DNA from 3 places in the Brevibacillus sp. AG162 genome. Region 2 is predicted to be linked to each of the others. Evidence: predicted binding sites of a transcription regulator. Region 2 holds the regulator's gene; each other region holds the start of a gene.
The links. The regulator LexA, encoded in region 2, represses DNA repair genes until DNA is damaged. The targets are predictions, from matches to a motif close to CGAACATATGTTCG.

Region 1: the regulator LexA is predicted to act here: its motif matches at 2,593-2,606, upstream of FB479_RS02100 (DNA polymerase IV).
Region 3: the regulator LexA is predicted to act here: its motif matches at 2,140-2,153, upstream of FB479_RS04640 (YolD-like family protein).

The regions. Positions count from the first base shown of each region.
Region 1 is NZ_VFNO01000001.1:441,153-445,852, reverse strand. It holds gene FB479_RS02115 (C39 family peptidase) at 1-470, opposite strand, end outside; gene FB479_RS02110 (YolD-like family protein) at 580-930, opposite strand; gene FB479_RS02105 (YhjD family protein) at 927-1,298, opposite strand; gene FB479_RS02100 (DNA polymerase IV) at 1,295-2,536, opposite strand; gene FB479_RS02095 (AraC family transcriptional regulator) at 2,709-3,578, opposite strand; gene FB479_RS02090 (VOC family protein) at 3,700-4,062, shown strand; gene FB479_RS02085 (GNAT family N-acetyltransferase) at 4,083-4,568, shown strand; gene FB479_RS02080 (hypothetical protein) at 4,565-4,700, opposite strand, start outside.
Region 2 is NZ_VFNO01000001.1:787,204-791,903, reverse strand. It holds gene FB479_RS03895 (HelD family protein) at 1-952, opposite strand, end outside; gene crcB (fluoride efflux transporter CrcB) at 991-1,356, opposite strand; gene FB479_RS03885 (DUF896 domain-containing protein) at 1,454-1,651, opposite strand; gene yneA (cell division suppressor protein YneA) at 1,728-2,066, opposite strand; gene lexA (transcriptional repressor LexA) at 2,229-2,852, shown strand; gene FB479_RS03870 (DUF456 domain-containing protein) at 2,903-3,388, opposite strand; gene FB479_RS03865 (DUF4269 domain-containing protein) at 3,497-4,072, shown strand; gene FB479_RS03860 (SOS response-associated peptidase) at 4,069-4,700, opposite strand, start outside.
Region 3 is NZ_VFNO01000001.1:983,567-988,266, forward strand. It holds gene FB479_RS04625 (YhcN/YlaJ family sporulation lipoprotein) at 1-415, shown strand, start outside; gene FB479_RS04630 (hypothetical protein) at 549-785, opposite strand; gene FB479_RS04635 (bile acid:sodium symporter family protein) at 964-1,938, shown strand; gene FB479_RS04640 (YolD-like family protein) at 2,238-2,489, shown strand; gene FB479_RS04645 (hypothetical protein) at 2,712-2,939, opposite strand; gene FB479_RS04650 (GNAT family N-acetyltransferase) at 3,124-3,684, shown strand; gene FB479_RS04655 (hypothetical protein) at 3,745-3,930, opposite strand; gene FB479_RS04660 (glycerophosphodiester phosphodiesterase family protein) at 4,003-4,700, opposite strand, start outside.

The sequences.
Region 1 (4,700 bases), 350 kb from region 2:
CCTGCAACACTATCCAAGAGAGCCTGATACGACCCTCCTGTCAAATTGACCGTCCGTTCGCCCATATACCGTCGCAGCAACTCTTCCAATGGCTTGTTATAAACAGCAAACCCTTTGCGAGCGCCAGTAATGTCTCCGACAAACCCTTTATTCGGATCTCCCCACTCTTTGATGTCACCCTTTGTTTGTACTAATGGCTCCGGATCTTTTTTGACCTGCTCGGCCAACAGCTGCTTATCTACGTTTTGACCCGCATATTGGAGCAGCATCGCCAGGCTCGTTACCTCACATCCATATTTCAGTTCTGGTTTCTGGTTGATGATCGGAACGTCCAGAATCATTTTCGCTGGTCTCGCTTTCTGTTCCGTGTCTAAAGAGGATGGCGTCTTTTCCTGCTGCATGCGTGCATGCGGAACGGAAAGCTGGGATTGTTCCATTCCCTCCTGCGGAGCCGTACAGCCTGAAGACATTGCGAGCAAGGCGGCCAAAAACAGTTTCCCTGTCCTTTCCAATTCGTGACACTCCTTTGGATGTTTGTCAAAGGGTTCCCGACTAGACAGGGTCTCATGTATGGAGCACCTAGAAAACCGCTGCCAGCTCCACATGCAGCAGTCGGGCAAAAGGAACCCAGTGAATCTCGGAGCCTGCCCGAAGTTTGAGGCGTCGCGCTGCTTGATCAATATGGATAACGTGGGCGGACAGGCGTCGCGGCTCTCGCCCGTCATAATAGGTCAGCGTCAGGATGCTCTCTGTCTGGAACGCCTGCCATACCAGCTCGCTCAATGCACTGAGCTGCTCCTGATCCAGCTCGGGCGGTACATAGCGGCGCTCTTCTTCCTTTATGCGCAAATACATTTCCCGATGCTCCGGCAGTACAAACCGACTGGCCACGAATACATTTTCCTTTTTGGACACGCGTTTTTCCCTCATCGCTTGTTCTCTCCTCGCTGTTCATATCGGGTCCACAAATGGACGAGCTCCTGACACTCTGCCCGCAATACCTCAATCGTATAGATCGCTTCTCGCACGTACCCGCGTTGTCGATAGTGGACGACATACATATGTCCCTGACGTCGTGAGCTGACGACTGTGCACCCTCGCTGACTCAAGATGCGACGCAGCTGGTGATGCTGTCGTTCCGCCCACCGCGAAAGCTCATCGAACATCATCTGATAAGAAAACTTCAACGGCACAATCCGCATCTGCCCCAGATCGGCCATGACTGCCCGAAACAAAATGCCAAATAAAATATACTGGCGTATCAATTCCTGCTCGTCTGACACCATGGGCTCCGTCACTTGTAGTGTCCTCCGATCTTACGTGCGCGCTCTTTCGCCTGTCCCGCTTCCATGACAGAGGCAGCACGCAAAATCGCGTCCTGACCGTATCGGCTCCGGATGTCATCCATTGCTTGTGCCAGCGAACGCCGCTTGTGATTATCCGTAAACAGATTCAGCTGAACGACGTTGTCAGGGACAAGCTGCCCCAAATTGACTCCGATACTGCGGACGGGCGTTTCCTGCCAGTGACGGTCAAACAGAAAGCAGGCCGCTTCGTACAAAGTCATGGCATCATTCGTCTGTTCCGTGAGCTTCATCTGCCGTCCAAAGCCCATTCCAGCAGCCAAATCGGCTCCACGACAGCCCACAGACAGAACGGAGCCCATCAGCTCCTTTTTCCGCGCCCGACGGCACACTTCCTCGCACAGCTCGAGCAGCACTACTTTGATTTCCGCTGCGGTATGGTAATCCCGAGGCAACGTCATGTGATGACCGATCCCTTTTTGTGAATCATAGGAATCCAAAGCCACAGGCGAATCATCGATTCCGTGAGCCGTGCGCCACAGCACTTCCCCATTCACTCCCCAATGTCGGGTAAGGATGGCTGGCCTCATATCTGCAAGCTGCCCGATCTGATAGACGCCCATTCGATGAAAATGACGCTTCATGCGTGAGCCTACCCCGAACAGCTTTTCAATCGGAAGCTTCCAGAGCGTATCCGCTAACGTTTCCCGCTTGAGCCAAAAAACGCCTTCTTCCCGTTTCTTGGCGAAATTGTCGCAGGCCATCTTGGCCAGTACCTTGTTCTCCCCGATGCCTACCCGACAGTTGATTCCCGTCTCCATCCAGACGCGCTGCCGAATTTGTGCAGCCATCTGCAACGGATCACCAAACAGATGGACGCTGCCTGTCACGTCGAGAAACTGCTCGTCGATCGAGTACGGCTCCACCTTGTCAGTAAATGCCTCGAATATGCGAGTGATTTGCATGGAGATGCGAATGTACATCTCCATGCGCGGACGAACAACGACGAGCTGGCGACACTTTTGCTGCGCCTGCCACAGCGCTTCAGCCGCGACCACTCCGTATGACTTGGCAATCGGACACGCTGCCAGCACGACTCCGCTGCGCCGCTCTGGATCACCCGCGACGACAATCGGTTTGTTTCGCAGCTCTGGATTGGCCCCTTTCTCGATACTGGCATAAAAGCTCTGCATGTCGATCAAAAACACGATCCGCTTGTTCGCATTGGACACACGATCATCCCCTAAATAAGAACTTATGTTCTCTTGTTGCTTTGTTCTTATTATAGCAAACAAACGTTCGCTTTTATGCCTGTCTCGGGTAAAAAAAAGTTGGTAATTATTTCTTCCCGGATAAGCACACATCGGTAGGGGTTCCGCAAGCGAAAGCGAATCCAATAAGGGGTTACTTTTTCATGACTGGAATCCAAATTTCGCTTCGGAAGGTTGGTGATGAAGTGTCTTTATTTTCGTTCCACAAAATCTCTGGACCCTCAGCCTGTTCATAACCGGAGGACAAAAACCATTCCGAATAAATCCGGGCCCAGACATCTTGCAGCGTGTCGGGGAAAGGACCTACGACTTCGAAGACGGCCCAGGTGGAAGCAGAAACCTCCAGTGCTGTCAAATTTTCCGGACATTCCTTTGTGGTGGCTACGCCAATATAGTGATCGAGCTCGCCATATTCCAGCCGACCTTCTGAAAAGTTCGTCGATGCACTAAGCAATCCTAATGGTTCAACATCGGATAGCGATTTCAATTGATGAATCGTCCCCATATCGAGCGAAGCCCACATGGCCGCAATCTCCGGATTGACCCCGTGATAAATCAACGGGACTCTTTTTTTCAAACCAACAATGCGAAATGCCTCTTTTTCTTCCATACGGTAGTTCATGGCACTGCCTCCTTTAATGGATAGATGAAAGGTCATTCGCGGATAAGCCTTCAAGGAATGGCCAATGTGTCTGGCTTCTGTCGGAGTGACTCCATGCACATTCTGAAAAGCTCTGGCAAAGGAATCAGCCGATCCGTATCCGTATTTGATCGCAATGTCAATAACCCGCTCGTTGCTGTCCGCAAGCTCAAAAGCTGCAAGCGTAATACGCCGACGCCGGATGTATTCGGATAGCGGAACACCAGCGAGAAAAGAAAACATCCTTTTGAAGTGATACTCGGAGCAGCAAGCCACCCGAGCGATTTCTTTGTAGTCAATCTCGCTTGTCAAATGGGCTTCGATGTAGTCCAGAGCCTCATTCAGCTTTGCAAGCAAATCCATGGTAATGACCTCCCTTTCTCCCTCAGAATAGCAGATGCAAAATCGGGCGATCCGACATTTCGTGCACGATTATGACGGGTCGACCTTGTGAAAAACACCTATTGAAAGGAGCTTTATCACAATGACAACCACTTCCCCCCTACTACCCAAAATCGGAGCCATTTTTGTAGCCGTCAGCGACATCGAGCGCGCACGCGACTGGTACTGCCGTCTATTGGGCATTCCCGCAGACGGTGAGATTATGTTCGGGCATCTATACTGCATTCCCTTGCAAAGCGGACTGACACTCATTCTGGACAGCAAAATCTTTCCGAAGCGCATCACAGATGATGCTCCTTTGTTTCATTTCAACACACAGGATATTGAAGCCTCTTATGCATTTCTCAAGGAGAGCGGAGTCGAAGTCGTCGTTCCTATCCAGCATGGCCACTGGTTCAACTTCCGCGATCCCGACGGCAATCTGATCATGGTAAGCCAATGTTAAACGGAAGAGGAGATACACGCATGACCATCCACTTGCGCCGCACTACACCGGCAGACATTCCCTTCGTTTTCGAAGTAGAAAATGCGCCAGAGAATACCCTGTTCATTATTCCGTGGAGCGAAGTTCGGCACCACAACGCTCTTGGCGACCCGGACATCCTCCATATGATTGCCGAAAAAAAAGAAACAGGCCACCCCGTCGGCTACGTCATCATCGCCGGGCTGACCAATCCTCATCAAAGTATTGAACTTATGCGTATTACGATCGCAGCGAAGGGGGAAGGCTACGGTCGCAACATCCTGCGTCAGATCAAGCATTGGGCATTCATCGAGCAAAAAGCCCATCGACTCTGGCTGGATGTAAAAGAAACGAACGACCGCGCCCGCAGCCTTTACCTATCGGAAGGGTTTCACATAGAGGGCACCTTGCGCGATTGCCTGAAATCGGGGGATACTTACGAATCCTTGATCATTTTATCGATGCTGGCAACGGAATATGACGCCTAGGGGGCAAATGCGTCCGGAGTCGTGACATACAGCCATTTTCCGTCGTTGCTAGCTCCCAAAATCGATACACTTGCTGGCAGTCCTTTCACCAGCACAGATTGTTGCTTGCGATCAGCATCGAACAGGAAGAGC
Region 2 (4,700 bases):
TTCGCGTCATTTCTTGCTGGCGCTCATCCTGCCCCTCTTCGAAGAACAATTGAAGAGGCTTATCTGGACTCACGATTCTCCATCCTTTTGGCAGCAGAGGCTTCACAAGACGCGCTGCCCAATCTACAAAGGTAGACTGTTGAACGTCATCGACTCCCAGCTCAGGTAAAACCTCGGATATGTAGGTAAGAAACATCCGGTTAGGTGCAAACACCATGAACTTTTTGGACATCATGGAATCCTGGTAGTTATAAATCAAATAGGAGAGTCGGTGCAGCGCGATGGTCGTTTTTCCGCTCCCCGCTACTCCTTGCACAACAATGGGTCGTTCTTTTTCCGCCCGGATTATATCATTTTGCTCGGATTGAATCGTAGCGACGATGTCTTTTAGCCTGCTATCGTTTGCCTGATTCAGATTGGCAGCCAAAAACTCATCAATGAAGCCCTCTTGCAAAAATTCGTCGGGATGCCCCATTTCGCGGTTAATCGTTTCTTTTACCGCTCCATCATAGATGCCGACGATCTTTCCGTCTTCAATCGCAAAATTACGCTTTAATCGAACTTCACCACGTACGATCTCGCGTCCCATCCGGTAAAACGCGTCTTTGCTCTCACCAGAGTAATAAAGACCGGCGATAGGCGCACGCCAATCTACGACGACAGAATCAAATGTATCGCTACGTACAATTCCTCGTTTTCCTATGTAGACCTGATCCAGCTCGTAGATTTCATCCTTCAAGAAATCCACTCTGCCGAAATAAGGCTTCTCTCGACCCTGATCTTCCAGGTAGCGCAAATCCTTTGCCTTTTTATAGTTCACGACCTGTTTCACATAGTCATCCGTTGCCTCGCGAATATCATTGCGAAGCTGCTCCATTTCTTCGTCGATCGCTGAAATGGTTTCATCCAGCTTTTTTTGTTCCAATTCATAATCACGATGCTGTGTACTCACATTCATTCCCCCTCACATGTATCGTGTCATTGAACGTATCAGGACCATTGCCTAGCCAACCATATTCCAACCGCACAAGAGAGTAGGCCGACTCCCAAACTGAGAAGAGCGTACAAAGTGCCACGCAACAGGTGACCTTCTCCCCAAAAAGAGACCACTTCCAAGGAGAAGCTAGAGAAAGTCGTAAATCCTCCCATGACACCCGTTGCAAATAAGAGATAGAGCGTTGGAGATAAAATGTCGCGTTCTTTCCCCAGCACGAACAAGATGCCGATGATCAAAGATCCACAAACATTGGCAATCCAGGTTCCCCACGGCCATCCCGGCTGATTCGCGAGCAAAGACAATAGGTAGCGCACAAGAGAGCCAACTGCTCCTCCAACCGCCACAGCTATCCACGCCATCGCTTTCCCTCCCCTGGCTATCAAAACCGTATGTATGTTACAGAAAAAGACACCCTAGCTTCAAGCGAGGATGTCTGTCGTATCAGTAATTGTTATCTTACTGTTTTGGCTTATTTTCTTCAAGGTCTTCCACATAACGGATGGAGTCCAAATTTGCTTTCAATGAAAGCTTAACGGCGTCAATATACTTTTGGCGCAATGCTTTTTGTTCGAGCTTTTCCTCTTCGGTCAAACCTTCTTCGCGAGATTTTTTGACCAATTCGTTAATGCGTTTAATTTCTGCGTCAGATACCACTGCTGGTTCCTCCCACTCTGTAGTAGTGCCGCTTCATTATACCACATACGAATGATCCCGCAAGACAGCCGAACACTTATGGGGTATCAGGAAGGATGAGAGTCTGACCCGGGTAAATCCTGTTGCTCTCTAAACCGTTCGCATCCTTAATCTCTATTATATAGTCACGAACATCCATATGCTGATTTGTATTGTATTGAACAGCTAATGACCATAGGCTATCTCCGGATTGTACAGTTACCTCTCTACCCTTTGGCTCCTCCATTGGCGAAGAAGCAAACACTAGTTCGGTCAACAAGTAAAAAAAGAGAGTAAATGTAATAAGAAACAAGAGAGCTTGTCCTCTCGTGATACCAAAACGAACACGGCGTTCTTCTTTTTTCTCGAAACGATTACGTACTGTCGATGAATTCATGATAATGGCCCCCTCACAAACATACGTTCTGATCACTTGTAACCTCATGATAAATGAGAACATATGTTCATGTCAACAAATAATCGAACTTATGTTTGTCGAACGCAAGCTCCCATGGTATAATATAGGAAAATATGTTCGAGAAATCAGGGGTGTCTTTCTATGTCAAAATTATCGAGTAGACAACAAGCCATCATCGAGTTCATACGAAAGGAAGTTCGTGATAAAGGATATCCGCCATCTGTACGTGAAATTGGAGAAGCTGTTGGACTAGCTTCCAGCTCAACGGTACATGGGCATTTGGCACGTTTAGAGAAAAAAGGCCTCATTCGTCGAGATCCTACCAAACCTCGTGCCATCGAATTGCTATCAGATGAAGATCGTTTTCAAGACAATTTCGAAGACTCTGTCGTCCGTGTGCCAGTAATCGGAAAAGTAACCGCTGGACAACCGATTACTGCCATTGAGGATGTGGAAGAATACTTCCCGCTTCCAGATAATATCGTGACTTCTGACAAGGTCTATATGCTGCGCGTCTCCGGGAACAGTATGATTGATGCCGGGATTCTCGACGGGGACTACGTAATTGTTCGCCAACAGCACGTAGCGAACAATGGTGACATTGTCGTAGCCATGACAGAAGAAGACGAAGCCACCGTCAAAAGATTTTTCAAAGAAAAGAACCACTTCCGTCTCCAACCGGAAAATGCCACGATGGAACCGATCATTCTGGAACATGTCACCATTCTCGGTAAAGTCATCGGTGTCTATCGACTCATTCACTAGTTTCCACGTAAAAAAGGACAGCCGAGGCTGTCCTTTTCGTTTTCTGTATGTTATCTGGCGATAAAAAACCAGATGATCATTGTAACTTGCAAAATGACTTTTACGACCGCACTGCCCAAAAATCCGATCAGTGAGCCTACGCCCGCTTTCACTGCTCGCTCCATTGACTGCTTCTGTACCATCAGTTCTACCAGAACGACAAATACGAACGGCAAGATCAGCATACCAAACGGTGGGAAAACGAAAATCCCGAGGATAATTCCGACCGCAGCCGCAACGGACGACCACTTGGACCCCCCGTACCTTTTCACGAAGTACATGTTCGTCAGTAAGTCAGCACCGTATAGCAGAATGCTTAGAACGACCATTCCCCACCAAAAGGATGCCGGCAATCCCGCTCCCGGATCTGCAATGAAAAAGTGATAGAGCAAAAAGCCCGCCCACAGCAAGATCGTATCAGGTAAAACGGGTAAAAAAATTCCTGCGATGCTTAGCAAGAACAATAACACAACCACGACCCACAAAAATATTTCCATCCACTACACTCCCTTCATCTAGGTATACGAGTAATGACCGATTTCGTTGCGTACTTATTCACTTTTGTCTAAACTATTTTAAAAGAAAGTAGACATGGAGGTAGTCTCATGAGAAATTGGCATGATCTCTCTTACTTGGGCAGAGGAACGATGCGCCAAAAAGCGGCGTGGGCAGCGATTCAACATACGCACATCATGAAAGTACTATCCGATTACCGCCCAGTGCTTGCCGGAACCATCCCATTAGACATTGATGTCAAGGAAAGCGATCTAGACATTATTTGCGAAAGTCATGATCTGGAACAGTTTGAGCAAGCTGTTCGTACAGCGTTTGGCTGCTTGCCCGGATTTGAAGTGACATACCTGGATGTAAAAAGTATTCCCACGTGCGTTATCTCGTTTTTCACAGCTGACTTTTGGTTTGAATTGTTTGCTCAACCGGTGGCTGTCGAAAAGCAAAATGCCTACCGTCATATGGACATTGAAGCACGATTGTTAGACATAGGAGGCTTGGATGCGTACCAACATATCAGATCTCTGAAGCAAAGCGGCATCAAAACAGAGCCTGCATTTGCTCGATACTTTCATATTCCGGGTAATGATCCCTATGAGGCATTGTTGCAATTGGAGCCGTTAACCGACCAGGAATTACGACAAAGAATTCAGCTCCTGCGAAAGGATTAATCTTCGAACAAAGAACCGATGTCTACTTCTTGAATACAGGAAGGATCATCATTTTTGGGACTGCCCACTTTGGTAGATACCGGATACACCGTCATCTCGCTGGAATCATAGGGGGTAAACAGTGACTGTAGCTGCAGCTGATCATACTTCTCCCGATCAAGCCATAAGTCCTCGTCATCTTTCTTTAAGATGACAGGCATTCGCTCATGTATATTCTTCATGAGCTCATTCGCCTTTGTCGTAACAATCGTGCAGGTATGTACTTTTTCTCCCTCTTGATTCGTCCACGTATCATACAGGCCAGCAAAAGCAAATGGTTCCCCGGTCTTCATCATGATCCGCATCGGTTGCTTCCCTGTAATGGCGTTCATCCACTCATAAAAGCTGTCAGCAGGAAGGATGCATCTCTTTCGGGCGAAAAGCTGTTTGAATGCGGGCTTTTCATTTAATGTCTCGCAACGCGCATTGATCATTTTGTAGCTGCTCTTCTCATCGGCAGCCCACGACGGCACTAACCCCCATCTCAACTGACCCATACGTCGCTCGCCACGATTAGCAATAATCGCTGGAATGAACTGACCCGGTGCAATATTGTACCGTGGCTTTGCATCAAATGGAATGACTTCGA
Region 3 (4,700 bases), 200 kb from region 2:
TTTGACCGTAACAGGGTGTACGAAGCAATCTGGTACAGAAACGAAGCAAAAAACGGAAGCGGAGCCGTTGTGCATGCCTGTTCCCGTCAGACATTATCAATGGGAAGAGCGAGCGAGAGCAATTACAGCTAGCGTGAAGGGCATAGACAAAATAGTGGCTGTGCAAATCGATAAAGAGCTCGATGTGGCTATTCAAGTGACGAATTTTAATCGGTTCAATCTGGAATCGATTCAAAAAGAAGTCGGAAAGAAATTAAAAGAGGCCTTCCCAGATGCCAATATTCATGTGACTGCTGACAAGCGATTGATAAAAGATTTGCAAAGACTAAGTGACGAGCCGTGGCCAACTGATGTAAAAGCCGCATGCCAGAAGAAGAAATCCTTAAAAGAAATTGAAAAGAAAATGAAGGGCTAACCTACTTCCAAAACCTCACACACTACATGCGTAGAGTGAGGTTCTTCCTATTTATATTTTGACGGAATGATTAAAATGAAAATTCTGTGATTTACTAACGAAGAAGAACTCCCTGACTGGGAGTCTATATTGGCTAGTGGTGATCATGATCGTAATGATGCGCGCGCTCTCGATCTCGATGGAGGTCGATACCGCGTAATTCACCCTTGGCTTTTTCCACAAGTACTTGATAATCTCTTACCACTTCTGTCAAGGTAGTAACTGATTCCTTGTAGTCGGGATCATTACAGATTCCATCTATCGCTCGATGGAGGTGATACATCTTATCTTCGGTTTTTCGGATAAATTCTACCCAATCCATTCCGTTCATAAAATACCTCCTTTCCGTCATAGGCTTTACTCCCGTGCGCGAAAGTATGCAAGATGAAATTGCGAATAAATGATGCGTATGCAATCTAATAATGAACTTTGGTCTTGTAACGATAATCTGTTCATGATAACATACCTCACATCAATAGCATCAAAGGACGAGACTTGAGGTGTATTAGATGAACGGGTTAGCCAAACTGAATCGATCGCTTGAGAAAATCATGCCCATACTAACGCCGAGTAGTGTTGCCATTGGGGTAATAGCCGGGACAAATTTGCAGCCATTTGCTTTTTTGTCTCCTTGGGTGTTTGCCTTCATGACATTTGCCGGCAGTCTGGGCTCAGGATTTAAAGAATTTGCAAAGGTACTGACCAGACCGCTCCCTTTAATCGTCAACTTGTTGATTCTTCATGCACTTATGCCGCTTATTGCTTGGTCAATGGCTCGGTTGTTTTATCCAGATGATATCCATGTCATCACGGGCTTTTTGTTGGCTGCTTTAATTCCCACAGGGATCACGAGCTTTTTGTGGTCATCAATATATTTCGGGAACATCGCACTGACGCTATCCATTATTTTGTTAGATACGATGCTCTCCCCATTAGTTGTTCCGATGGGGATGTCCTTGTTTTTAGGGGCAACAGTCGAGATGGATTTAGCTGAACTGATGAAGGGTTTGTTTTATATGATCGTGTTGCCATCGCTTGTCGGTATGCTGCTCAATCATTTATCAAATGGGAACGTCAAAAAAACGCTGGCACCCAAATTAGCGCCATTTTCTAAGATGGGAATGGGTGTTGTCGTCGCGATCAACAGCTCGATGGTCTCGTCTTACTTTCATATGATGGACGCTAAACTGGTAGGAATGGCGGTCCTTGTACTGGTAGTAGCCATTTTGGGTTATTTGATGGGGTGGGGGATCGCAAGGCTGTTCGGATGGGAGCGTGATGTGATCGTCACGTTAACCTTCAACAGTGGAATGCGAAACATTAGTGCGGGTGCAGTTATGGCAATCACGTACTTTCCTGCGCCTGTTGCTCTTCCCGTTGTTCTCGGTATGCTTTTTCAGCAAATACTGGCTTCTACCTTCGGAAAGTTTTTGGAGCTGGTTGAGAAAAGACCGCAGCATCAACCACAGGAATTGTCTAACTAAAGCAAGAGCCGTTTTCCTAAATCAATTGGAAAACGGCTTTTTTCTTACAGATTCTTTCCAAAGAACGAAGGATTTTTATCAAGAAGTGATTGAAAGTCCTATTCCACATCAAATCTTGGCTGAACAAATGGGGAGACTTTTACAGAGGAAACTTTCATAAGGCTATCATGGGTTCAAATGAAGAAATTGAAAAAAGGGTTGCGAACTTATGTTCGTAATCACTATAATGTAATTACAATTTCCCACATAGGATGAGTATCTGGATAATCAAATGTTCGTAAATAGGCGGGTGGAAAAGTGTGAATAACGGCAACCTTGATGTAACGGACAAAGAAAGAGAGGCATTTATGTACATGCTGCGAGATTCGGCAAGAGAGAATTATCCCTTGAATGTGAGCTGGTGTGTGTCCTTTGAGGGGGAGCGGGGGAATACGTGCAGCATGTGGGGTGTGGTCAAATGGGTAGACCCGAAGGCGAGACGTGTTCAATTAGCAAACCAAAAGGGCAGTCAATGGATCGATATGGAGAAGATTACCAATGTACATGCATAGGTGTGCGTATAGAACCCTTACGTGAAAATGGACTCATCGCTAGGGTTCTTTCCTTTCCGCACAAAGACGAGAGTATATATGTAACAAAACCTAACATAAAACACAGAAAATTCGAAAGTTTGTTTGACATTTGTTTTTTACATGTTAGAATATATTACATAGCATGCATTCTCTCCACTTCCTATTTTGACCCAGTCATTGGGTCCTTTTTTTTGCCTATGTTCATTTCTTCGGATAAGGCTTGCCATCCTCTTGAAATAACTTGCTTACCATTCCGTAGAGACGACCTGACATGTCAGGAAAAACAAAGGAGTATTCATTCGCTCCTTGATTCAGCAAGACGATCGGTGCTTCCACGATGTAGGGGATTTTCATTAGATCGAGCATCTTCTTATATTCCTCTACCTTGGAATGATCGACCGTATAATAAAATGATTTGGAAAAATTCATGCGAGCACGCTCCTTTTCCTTATTGTAGCATATCTACAGTCAGTCGTATAAATAGACATAATAAATGTTATGTAAACAAAATGATTTCCTCTCTCTAGTTATGAAGAGAGAAGATAGAAGATTCACAAAGACTTCTACCTATGTTAGAATGAAAGGCCAAAATTTTACCAATAGGAGAAAAATGATGATAATCAGCCAACAACTACTTTCTGTGAATGGGTTATCCTACACGATTCGCTCTGCAATGAAAACAGATGCACAACAGTTGTCGGACCTGCGACTGCAAATCGATGGGGAGACTGAAAATTTGGACAGAGAAAGAGGAGAGGCTTTCATCGATGTGCAAGGATTCGAACAGATCATCAATACGGATGCAGAAAGTCCAAGAAACTTGTTTTTAGTTGCTGTTGTACAGGATCGGATTGTCGGGTTTTCCAGATGTGCAGGTGTTTACTTAAACAGATTTGCCCACAAAGTAGAGTTTGGTGTATGCGTCCTACAAGAGTTCTGGGGTTACGGCATTGGGAAAAATCTTTTGCAAGAATCGGTTGCCTGGGCAGACGCCAACCACATTACCAAAATGACGTTGAATGTAATGGAAACGAATGAGAAGGCAATTGAGCTGTACAAACGGTTTGGCTTTGAAATCGAAGGGGTACTCAAAAACGACAAGGTTCTTTCCGATGGCAATTACTACAACACCGTTATTATGGGAAGATTCAAAAATGACCGGAGAGCGACATGATGAAAAAACTCCGCTAGCGTTAGCGGAGTTTTGTTGTCTGACCATTTGTTAAACAGTTGTTTAACTGCTGAAGAAGCTACGGCTGGAGTGCTTTCTTTTATAATGGGAGCTGCCGTAATGGGAATGTCCGTACCGATTGCTAGAGCTGTATTTTCTGCGATGCTTGTAATCGCTGCTGCTGTATTTCCGGTACTTGTGCGAAGATGAGTGATTACCGAGTAAATTTTTCAAAAGCTTCTTGAGCATATCAATCACTCCTAGTTAGGTTGGAAGTCTATTCCGTATAAGTATATACGAATATGTTGGAGAATCGTTTCATTATTTTTCTGCGTTTTCGTGAAAGGCTGAACCGATCAGATCAATCCGGTTCGTCCATACTCCCCCTGTAAAGCTTTCAGGCACTCGTTTTAAATCAGTCGGAACATCAAAGCCTTGCGACACATCTCCACTGCCTGCGACTAGGATCACGCGGGTGTCATTTGCTTCCATTCTTGCCATGAAACGATTCGGCCAACCCCAGAGCCATGGGGCAATTTGATCAGGAATATGCAATTGGGTTTGCGCACAGGCTTCTGGTACATATCCAGACCAACCTGCTGCGATGTACGGAATCAGGCAGCTTTTCATTGTCGCCACAGACATCACGCGCAGCTGGGGCAGTTGTTGTTTCAATGTCTCGATTGGCTTGTCACCACCATAAACAGAGAGCTGTGCCAGTCGTTCGGCAGGCAATGCTGCCAAAACATCCGCCAACGCTTTCCCCTCGAGTGGGTCATTGCTTTTGATATGGATAAGCAGCGAGCGATCGGGGAATGTTTGTAGCACATCATCGAGAGAGGGCATCATGCCGATCCCTTTTCCGCGGAAGGGAAAAGTTTTTCCTTCATCCGCTGTGTAGTTGTAGCCAATGTCGAGCTGTTGTAATTCGGCCAAGGTATAATCTCTCGTGACACCGGTACCGTTTGTCCGACAGTCGAGCGTCCAGTCATGAAACACGGCGAACCGATTGTCTTTGG